DNA from 3 places in the Marinomonas sp. TI.3.20 genome. Region 1 is predicted to be linked to each of the others. Evidence: riboswitches for the same ligand, from Rfam matches in the RefSeq annotation. Region 1 holds a riboswitch; each other region holds the start of a gene.
The links. Region 1 has a riboswitch for thiamine pyrophosphate ahead of thiB (thiamine ABC transporter substrate binding subunit). Riboswitches for the same ligand answer to the same signal wherever they lie in the genome.

Region 1 (3,268 bases):
TATTTGCCTATGGATTGGCGGTGTGCGGTTAAACGCGCATTAAAGCAGATTGACTGCGATCACTTATTGATTGTAGAAACAGAGCTTTGGCCTAATCTTCTGCTACAAGCGAGGCGTAAAGGCTTGCGTATTAATATTGTCAATGCCCGCTTGAGTGAGCGCTCTTTTAAGCAGTACCAGCGTTTTCCCCGTTTATCGAAGCGATTAATGGCATTGCCAACGAGTTTCTTGGCACATGCTCAGGCAGATGCCGACCGCTTCAGTGCATTGGGGGCGAACAATGTGTTGGTTACCGGCAGTATTAAGTTTGACCTAAGTGTGCCGGCCTCGGTTGCAGAGCAAAACTGGCATCGGCAAATGTCGAGTTCGTTTGTCTGGACTGCGGGTAGTACGCATAACGGCGAAGATGAACCTTTGCTAAAAATCCATCAAGCGTTAGTGGAAAAATACCCTGATGCCTTACTGATTTTGGTTCCTCGACATCCTGAGCGCTTTCAGAGCGTGTATGAACTGGCTTGCGAATATTTTGATCATGTCGCGTTGCGCAGCGAGATCGAACCTGCAAACTGGGCCGGGTTGAATGTTGTTATCGGAGACTCTATGGGTGAGCTGATGCAGTACTATCAAGCGGCTGATTTGGCTTTTGTCGGTGGTAGTCTTATTAAGCGGGGTGGTCATAATCCTATTGAACCTGCTTTGTTGGCTCGAGCTACACTGGTTGGGCCTTTTACCTTTAACTTTGCAGATATTACCGAGCAGCTTATCCAGCATCGTGGTGCTATTCGCTGTCAAAACGCAGAACAGCTACAAGAAGTGGTGATCTCATTAGCAGGAAAGCACAGTCAGTGCCATCGTCTTGGGCAAGCAGCCTTGCGGTTTGCTCAGCAAAATCAAGGTGCAGTGACGCGAGTTTTATCTGAAATAGACTTCCGCTAGACGACTGATTACAATAGCAACACAATTATCTCATGGGGTGTTTTGGTTGAATTTTAGCCATCACTGAGAAGCGGATACGCTAACCCATTGAACCTGATCCAGATCATGCTGGCGTAGGAATCGAGATAGCAAGCCCTTCTTGCCATTTCCCCTGTACGCCGCTCACTTTTAGGAGCGACACAATGAATAAATTTTTACTAAGCGCTGGCGCCATCACGGGGGCGTTATTGTCTTTCTCGAGCGCTTCTTTTGCCGAAACCTTGAATGTTTATACCTATGATTCTTTTGCTTCTGATTGGGGGCCAGGTCCAAAAATCAAAGCCAACTTTGAAAAAGAGTGTGGCTGTGAATTAAAGTTTGTCACCGTCGATTCTTCTGTTGGTCTTTTATCACGAATACAGCTTGAAGGTAAAAATTCAGCGGCAGACGTTGTGCTAGGCCTCGATCTTAACCTAATGAAAAAAGCAGAAAAGACGGGATTGTTAGCGGATTCTGGTGTTAATACGAGCCATGTTGTTACCCCTAATACTTGGACGAGTCCTATTTTTGTGCCATTTGACCAAGGTTATTTTGCTTTTATCTATAATGCAAACAAGCTAAAAACACCGCCGACCAGCCTGAAATCTATTGTTGAAAATCAAAATCTACGAGTCATTTATCAAGATCCGAGAACCAGTACGCCTGGGTTAGGTTTGTTGCTTTGGATGAAAGCAGTTTATGGCGATAAAGCGGCTGACGCATGGGCCACGCTAGCAAAGCACACGGTAACCGTGACAAAAAGCTGGTCTGACGCGTATGGTCTTTTCTTAAAAGGCGAGTCGGATGTGGTATTAAGTTATACAACTTCACCTGCTTACCATGTGATTGAAGAAGGCAAAACACAATATAAAGCGGCCTCCGCGAGTGAAGGATTTTATCCACAAGTAGAAGTGGCAGCGATGTTAAAAAATGCGCCACATCCTGCTTTGGCTAAGAAATTTATGCAGTTTATTCTAACGCCAGGTTTTCAGTCTACTATTGCGACGGGGAACTGGATGTTCCCTGTTGTTAAGCAGGCCAAGCCATTGCCAGCGGTTTTCAGTACTTTGCCTAAACCAGTGAAGGTGCTAACACTGTCAGCTGATGAGGTTGCTAAGCATCGTCAAGCTTGGATAAATGAATGGCTTGAAGCAACGACACGCTAATGGGGCAATGTCGTTCATCTGTTCGTCTTTTTATGCGGCTGTTACCTGCATTAATCGGTGTTTTACTCTTTGTATTTATTGGAGCCGCCAGTTTGGCGGCTCTATTGCATTATATGGATATCTCACAGTGGTCGGGATATTTACAAAATGCGTATTTGTGGCGAATTATTCGATTTTCATTATGGCAAGCGTTATTAAGTAGTGTACTTAGTTTGCTTATTGCGATTCCGGTTGCTTCTTGTTTAAGTCATCGAAAATTTAAAGGTAAAAATTTACTGCTACAGTTATTTGCTGTGTCTATGGTGGTGCCAACGATTGTTGCCATTTTAGGTATTGTTGTGGTCTATGGTCGATCTGGTTGGTTAGCGACAGGGTTAGGGATCAATGTTCCTCTTTATGGGTTACTAGGTATTTTGTTGGCGCATGTGTTTTTTAACATGCCGTTGGCAGTGCGGCTGTTGCTACAGGGGTACAATCTTGTGCCTTCTGGGCAATGGCGGCTCGCTTCTCAATTAGGATTTTCAAGAGGAGCATCGTTTTCGCTTATTGAATGGCCTTATATCAAAAAAGTTCTACCAGGTGCTTTTGTTCTGGTGTTTATGCTGTGTTTTTCAAGCTTTTCTGTTGTGTTGAGTTTGGGAGGTGGACCTAAATCGAGCACCTTGGAAGTAGCGATTTATCAGGCGTTACGCTTTGATTTTGATTTAGATAAAGCCAGCTTTTTATCACTACTTCAAGTGGCCATTTGTACGGTAGTTGCAATGGTTATTTATAAAGTGGTGCCTAAAAATCAACAAGATGCCAGCTTGTTGAAAGTGCAATCTTATTCCGTACGAGACAGTAGGGTGGCGCGCGGCTTTGATATGTTCATCATGATTATTGCTTTGTTATTAGTCTTGCCACCATTTTTGGCTATTTTTGACCCTATATTTTCAGATAAGTTTTTACCTACACTGCTATCAAGGGCGACGTGGCATGCTGTCTGGGTTTCTTTAAAAATTGCGATACCTACAGCACTGTTAAGTTTGTTGCTTGCTGGCTGTTTTGGTGGCCTTGCTCGTAAGGCGATGGACCAAGGTTGGTGGTCGTTCCTACCAAGTAAATTAGAGCATCTAGGAAATATGATTCTTATGGTGCCGGGATTGGTG
Region 2 (3,268 bases), on a different contig from region 1:
ACATTTTCTGCATACCCTCTTCGGCATCTTGCTGTGCCGCTGCCGCTTGATCTTCTAAGCCTTTGGCATACTCACGTACTTCTTGAGTGATTTTCATAGAGCAGAATTTCGGACCACACATAGAGCAAAAATGCGCGACTTTACCAGACGCCTGAGGCAAGGTTTCATCGTGATAAGCGCGCGCTGTGTCTGGGTCAAACGCAAGATTAAATTGGTCTTCCCAGCGGAACTCAAAACGCGCCTTCGATAACGCATTGTCACGTACTTGAGCGCCGGGGTGACCTTTAGCTAAATCCGCGGCATGGGCGGCGATTTTGTAGGTAATCAAACCTTCTTTAACGTCTTCTTTATTCGGTAAACCCAAATGCTCTTTGGGCGTCACGTAGCACAGCATGGCACAGCCATACCAACCAATTTGCGCGGCGCCTATGCCAGAGGTAATGTGATCGTAACCCGGTGCAATATCTTGAGTGAGCGGCCCTAAGGTATAAAATGGCGCTTCATGACAATGCTCCAATTGCTCAGTCATGTTCTCTTTGATCAACTGCATTGGCACATGACCAGGGCCTTCGATCATCACTTGCACATCGTATTCCCATGCCACTTTCGTCAACTCACCTAGAGTGCGCAGTTCTGACATTTGTGCTTCGTCGTTAGCGTCCATAATCGAACCGGGGCGTAAGCCATCGCCCAACGAAAGTGACACATCGTAGGCGGCGCAGATTTCACAAATATCGCGAAAACGCTCATACAAGAAGCTCTCTTGATGGTGAGCCAAGCACCATTTCGCCATGATGGAACCACCACGAGACACTATGCCGGTTAAGCGCTTTGCCGTCATAGGTACAAAACGCAGTAACACACCGGCATGAATGGTGAAATAATCCACGCCTTGTTCAGCCTGCTCGATTAAGGTGTCTTTAAAGACTTCCCAATTAAGCGCTTCAGCCACGCCGTTCACTTTTTCTAACGCTTGGTAAATCGGCACAGTACCAATGGGCACTGGAGAATTACGCAAGATCCATTCGCGGGTTTCATGGATGTTTTTACCGGTGGACAAATCCATCACGGTATCAGCACCCCAACGGGTTGACCAAACCAACTTTTCGACCTCTTCTTCAATGGAAGATGTCACCGCTGAATTACCAATGTTGGCGTTCACTTTTACCAAAAAGTTACGCCCAATGATCATAGGTTCGCTTTCTGGGTGATTAATATTGGCAGGAATAATAGCGCGGCCAGCGGCCACTTCATCGCGGACAAATTCTGGCGTAATGCGCGTTTGGATATTGGCGCCAAAGCTTTGCCCAGGATGCTGCTTGCGTAATAACTCACTTTTTATGGCGTCTAAATTTTGATTTTCACGCAGCGCAATGTATTCCATTTCAGGGGTAACTATGCCTTTTCTAGCGTAATGCATTTGCGTCACACATTGGCCTTCGCGGGCTTTTCGTACTGTCAGTAAGTTTTGAAAACGCAGGGATTCAAGGGCAATATCCGTTAATCGCGCTTGAGCAAATTCTGACGACACATGGGGTAATGTTATGGTGTCTTGACGGCGTTCAATCCAAGGCGCACGCATAGCCGCCAAGCCTTGGTGCACATCTATATTGGCTTCTGGGTCTGCATAAGGACCTGAGCAGTCGTACACGTAAATCGCTTCATTAGGTTCGAAGGTCAAATTATCTGGATCTGAACCGATTGGCGTATCCGTCAGATTGATTTTGCGCATTGGCACGCGAATCGACTCTTCTGACCCCGTCAGATAAATACGCTCAGACGCAGGAAAAGGCCTTGCTTGTAGGGATTCGATAAAAGTTTTGGCATCAAGACGCGCTTGATCTCGGGTTTTTTTAGTGATTTTTTGTGAGGTTGACATAAGCAGTTCCTACTATGAAAAAATAGAGAATTGCTTGTCTGGGTGCTCGATTACGACAAAAAATACCCATTATTAACGGGATTTAGTTCGCAAAAAAGATGAGCCCTGTGGAGGTATTAAAAGATGATGAAAATAACGTGACATCAAATTAACAACCTTCACAGGAGTTCATTTGATGCAGATAAGAAAAATAGAGACTTTCTTGTTTCCTACGCGGGTGTTAACCCGATCAGGTTCTGCGGATCCCGCACTTAATGATGCGATCTCAGCCAAATGGCACTCCGACAAGTGCCAACGAGTATACCCAGTCTTTCTCTAATGTAAACACTCAGCGCCCACATTAGAGTCGACCAGATATTCAGAAATCAAGCCAAGTAGGTGTTATTAACCCTGCATTTCTAGTGCCATTTTATAAAGATAATTCTTCTTCTCACCCGTTAATTTAGCCGCCATTGCCGCGGCTTGCTTAACCGGTAAATCCTCTAACAAGATCCCCAAAATACGCTTGGCTTCGAGTTCTTTTTCATCACCACTTTCTTGCGTAAAACTCAGCATTACCACGAACTCGCCGCGCATTTGGTTCGCATCGACATCAAACATGGCGAGTATTTCCGCCGCCGTACCCGATAAAAAAGTTTCAAACGTCTTAGTAACTTCTCGAGCAAGTACCAATCTAGCATCGTCACCGTAGACACTCAAAACATCCTTAATTGAATCATAAATACGATGGGTTGATTCGTAAAATACTACGGTTCCCGCTTGCGTTTTCCATGAGTCAAACAAATCACAACGTGCTTTGGACTTCGCTGGTACAAAGCCTGCAAAAAAGAATTGGTCCGTCGGCAAACCTGAGGCACACAAAGCAGAAATCAAAGCACAAGCACCTGGTACAGGCGCAACAGTTAACCCACGAGCCCGCAAGAAGCTGACAATGTGATAACCTGGGTCAGAAATAAGCGGCGTTCCAGCATCCGACACTAAGGCCACGCTTTTGCCCTCTTCGAGCAAACTGGCGACGTACTCGGATTTGTCTTTTTCATTATGATCGTGGATCGAAAAAAGCTTCGCCTCGATACCAAAGTGATTCAATAGACGGCGCGTATGACGCGTGTCTTCTGCGGCAATATAGTCTACTTCCCGTAAAATCTTTTCAGCTCTTCTACTAAAATCATCAAGATTACCAATCGGAGTTGCAACTATGTATAGCGTGCCCCTCACATCATCTGAACTATGTGCTACCATACTGCCTCTTTTATCTGTCATTTTATGAGCTTATGAGCCTAATTAATCTCCGCATCATATCATTAACCGTCTGTGCATTGCTGCTAAGTGCTTGTAGCTCGACGAATTTAAATAGATCTCAGGACAATTTACCTCAGTACGCACCAC
Region 3 (3,268 bases), on a different contig from region 1:
AAGCCAACTTGATCCAATAGGAAACGCGCTTTTTCACGCACTTCACGGGTGATTTTTTGTTGGTTAAAACGGTAACTTAAGCAGACATTGTCTTCGACCGATAACCACGGCAGCAGCAAATCCTGTTGCGCCATATAAGCAATGCGGTGCTGAAAAGGCAGGCCATCACTGCAGGTTACGTTACCGCGCCAGTCTATTTTATCGTCTAGTAAACCTGCCAAATAACGCAGTAGCGAGGTTTTTCCGCTGCCGCTGCGCCCCAGCAAACAGGTCCATTCTCCCGCGGGAATGTCCATCGAGATGTCTTGTAAGGTGGCTGTTTCTGCTCCATGGTAATGCAAGCAAGCATGCTGAATAGAGAGTCCAAGTGGTGTCTGGCTCATTGTGTTGAGCCATCTTGATGCAGGGCAAAAAAGTGATTCACTGGACCATGGCCTTGACCAATATGGAGCTGGTCGGCGTGCTTGATTGCTTGGCTAATGTAGGATTTAGCGAGGTGAACGGCGTCGAGCAAAGAGTACCCTTGGGCCAGATAAGACGTCATCGCAGAGGAGAGAGTACAGCCGGTGCCGTGTGTGTTTTTCGTGTGAATCCGTGGAGCAGAGAGCCTTTCGACTGTGGTGGCCGTGATGAGTAGATCAAGGCTTTCTTCTTGGTCGTCTAAGTGACCGCCTTTTAGCAGTATGCAACTTGCCCCCAACGCTCTGAGCGTGGGCACCATGGCGAGCATCTCATCTTCGTTGGTTGGTCTTGGTAACCCGGTGAGCGCAGCAGCTTCAGGAAGGTTGGGCGTGATGATGTCTACCAGAGGGAAGAGCGTCTGTTTGAGTGTGTTAATGGCGCTTTCTTGCAGTAATAAGTCGCCACTGGTGGCAATCATTACGGGATCTAACACAATGAACTTGGGTCGATATTGGCGCAGTGTATCGGCCACGGTGTTGATGATGCTGCTGTCCGCTAGCATGCCTATTTTAACGGCAGTGATCTTGATGTCGCTAAAGACCGCGTCTAATTGGCTCTTAACGTGGTCTAGTGGAATCGGAAAAATAGCCGCAACGCCGAGGGTATTTTGCGACGTAATCGCGGTAATGGCTGAGCAGGCGAAGCCGCCAGTGGCAGAAATGGCTTTGATGTCTGCTTGAATGCCGGCGCCACCGCCGCTGTCTGACCCAGCGATGGTCAACACAATAGGTGTGCCAAGGCCGTTTGGCTGAGACGTTGGGTGGTTGTATTTAACCGGGTTGCTGTGTGGAACAGAGTGACTAGACATATGAGCTCCTAACGGTGACGCAAGGAACTGCATAAGCCAATTTGATCAGAAAGTGTTATCTGAACGCTTTATCGAGAAGCCCAAATTGGTATATGGGACACAGTGGCAAGCACTGTTATCACAATAGTTCCCTACGCCAGTGTTAACTGAATCAGGTTCAACGGGTCTCGTGTTATACGATCTCAGCAAAAAAATGCCCCCCGACTATGATGGCAACGATGGTAACAAGATTTGGTCAAAGACTCATCATTTTTTAATAATGTAAACATCGTCAATAATAATTAGAGTCTTATTTTGTTCTTAGGTATTTGTTCTTAGGTATTTATTATGGATTGTTTTTTATGAATTATTTGCTTGGCACTCTGTTTTATATTCACATAGCCTAAAGTGTTTTGCTAAACCTAAGCAAAATGTGGGCTAAGGTTTTTATTCCCCATTCTCTTTGTTCCATATTTTGCCCACTAAAGTTCACTCTAAAACAGTGACGGTATTTCCCTGTCGCAGAAAATAATGGTCCTGGAGCAAATCCCACCCCTTCTAATCGGCACTGCTCTACTAGCTTTATACTGTCGACACTTTTATTAAGCTCAACCCATAATATAAAGCCGCCATTAGGAAAACTTACTCGAGTATCGTTAGGGAAATAACGTTTGATCACGGTGAGCATATGATCTCTTTGTTTTTCATAGCGTTGGCGCATAGTTCGAATATGTTTATCGTATTCACCGAGGCGAATGAATTGCGCAATAGCGAGTTGTGGAAGTGTTGGGCACATGGAGCTACTGACGTATTTTATGTGAGTTACCTTGTCTCGATAACGTCCTGGTGCAATCCAGCCAACTCGCATGCCAGGTGCGATAGTTTTAGAAAACGATGAGCAAAGTAGTACTCGACCGTCTTCGTCGAAGGACTTAATGGTCCTAGGACGAGGAAACTGGTAGGCGATATCACCATAAATATCATCTTCGATAATGGCAATGTCATAGCTTTGAGCGAGTCGATAAAGGCGCTCTTTTTTGTCGTCTGGCATGGTGTAGCCAAGAGGATTATTACAGGTCGGTGTGACTAAAATAGCTTTAATTGGCCATTGATCTAGCGCGAGCTCTAAGGCTTCTAGACTGATTCCTGTTTCTGGGTGAGTGGGTATTTCCATTGCCTTAAGGTTAGCGGCTTTAATGGCCTGCATAGAACCATAAAAGCTAGGTGATTCAATCGCAACAATATCCCCAGGCTCAGTTACGGCACGCAGACAAACAGAAAGTGCTTCTTGGCAACCTGATGTGACCACGATATCGTCAGGGTGAAGTTGGCAGCCAGAAGCGCCAGCTAAGCGACATAGCTGAGTTCGTAACTCTTGAGAACCCCTGATGTCGCCATAGCCGAGACCTAATTCTGGGCTTTTCTTAGAAAGGTCTGCCAGTGTTTTTAACAGCGGTTTTAATGTTGATACCGTCATATCTGGCATTGCATGTTGTAATTGAGCGCCTTTTTCGTCGCCGCGAATCATTAGCATATTAAAGACTTCTTCCCATTGGGATACATCAAGCGGCCGTTGAGGTGGGCGCGATACGCGAGGGAGATTATCAACACGGGGTTTTTGGACGACAAAATAGCCTGATTTTGGACGAGCTTCGACTAATATATCTTGTTCTAGTTGACGATATGCTTCTTGAACCGTCGAAATACTGACGCCATGTTCTTGGGATAATTGACGCACAGAAGGTAACTTATCACCCGGTTTATAAAAGCCTAATTCGATGTGTTCTCTTAGTCGCTTTGATAGATCTTGATATAGGCTCATGGTGTATTCTCCTTTGCACGTATAGCTGTATTGATTCGTCGCGATATTGTAGCTGAGCCTGCGTCATCAAATTACCATACAGATATTGGAAATTGCCACCATACAGTCAAATAAAGTTTTTTCTGTATGGTTAATAAAGTGATTTTTTGAGTCTGTATTGATTTCAAGTCACTCTCTATACTAGCTGCCCATACACG

Region 2: it holds a riboswitch for thiamine pyrophosphate, as region 1 does, so the genes downstream of both, thiC (phosphomethylpyrimidine synthase ThiC) here and thiB (thiamine ABC transporter substrate binding subunit) in region 1, are expected to answer to the same signal.
Region 3: it holds a riboswitch for thiamine pyrophosphate, as region 1 does, so the genes downstream of both, thiD (bifunctional hydroxymethylpyrimidine kinase/phosphomethylpyrimidine kinase) here and thiB (thiamine ABC transporter substrate binding subunit) in region 1, are expected to answer to the same signal.

The regions. Positions count from the first base shown of each region.
Region 1 is NZ_JBAKAS010000003.1:163,625-166,892, reverse strand. Features, by position in the region: gene V6259_RS04970 (3-deoxy-D-manno-octulosonic acid transferase) at 1-936, shown strand, start outside; TPP riboswitch at 960-1,074, shown strand; gene thiB (thiamine ABC transporter substrate binding subunit) at 1,119-2,120, shown strand; gene thiP (thiamine/thiamine pyrophosphate ABC transporter permease) at 2,120-3,268, shown strand, end outside.
Region 2 is NZ_JBAKAS010000002.1:93,931-97,198, forward strand. Features, by position in the region: gene thiC (phosphomethylpyrimidine synthase ThiC) at 1-1,879, opposite strand, end outside; TPP riboswitch at 2,069-2,173, opposite strand; gene rsmI (16S rRNA (cytidine(1402)-2'-O)-methyltransferase) at 2,264-3,142, opposite strand; gene V6259_RS02960 (penicillin-binding protein activator) at 3,154-3,268, shown strand, end outside.
Region 3 is NZ_JBAKAS010000013.1:37,387-40,654, forward strand. Features, by position in the region: gene V6259_RS13320 (ABC transporter ATP-binding protein) at 1-383, opposite strand, end outside; gene thiD (bifunctional hydroxymethylpyrimidine kinase/phosphomethylpyrimidine kinase) at 380-1,270, opposite strand; TPP riboswitch at 1,382-1,483, opposite strand; gene V6259_RS13330 (aminotransferase-like domain-containing protein) at 1,653-3,071, opposite strand.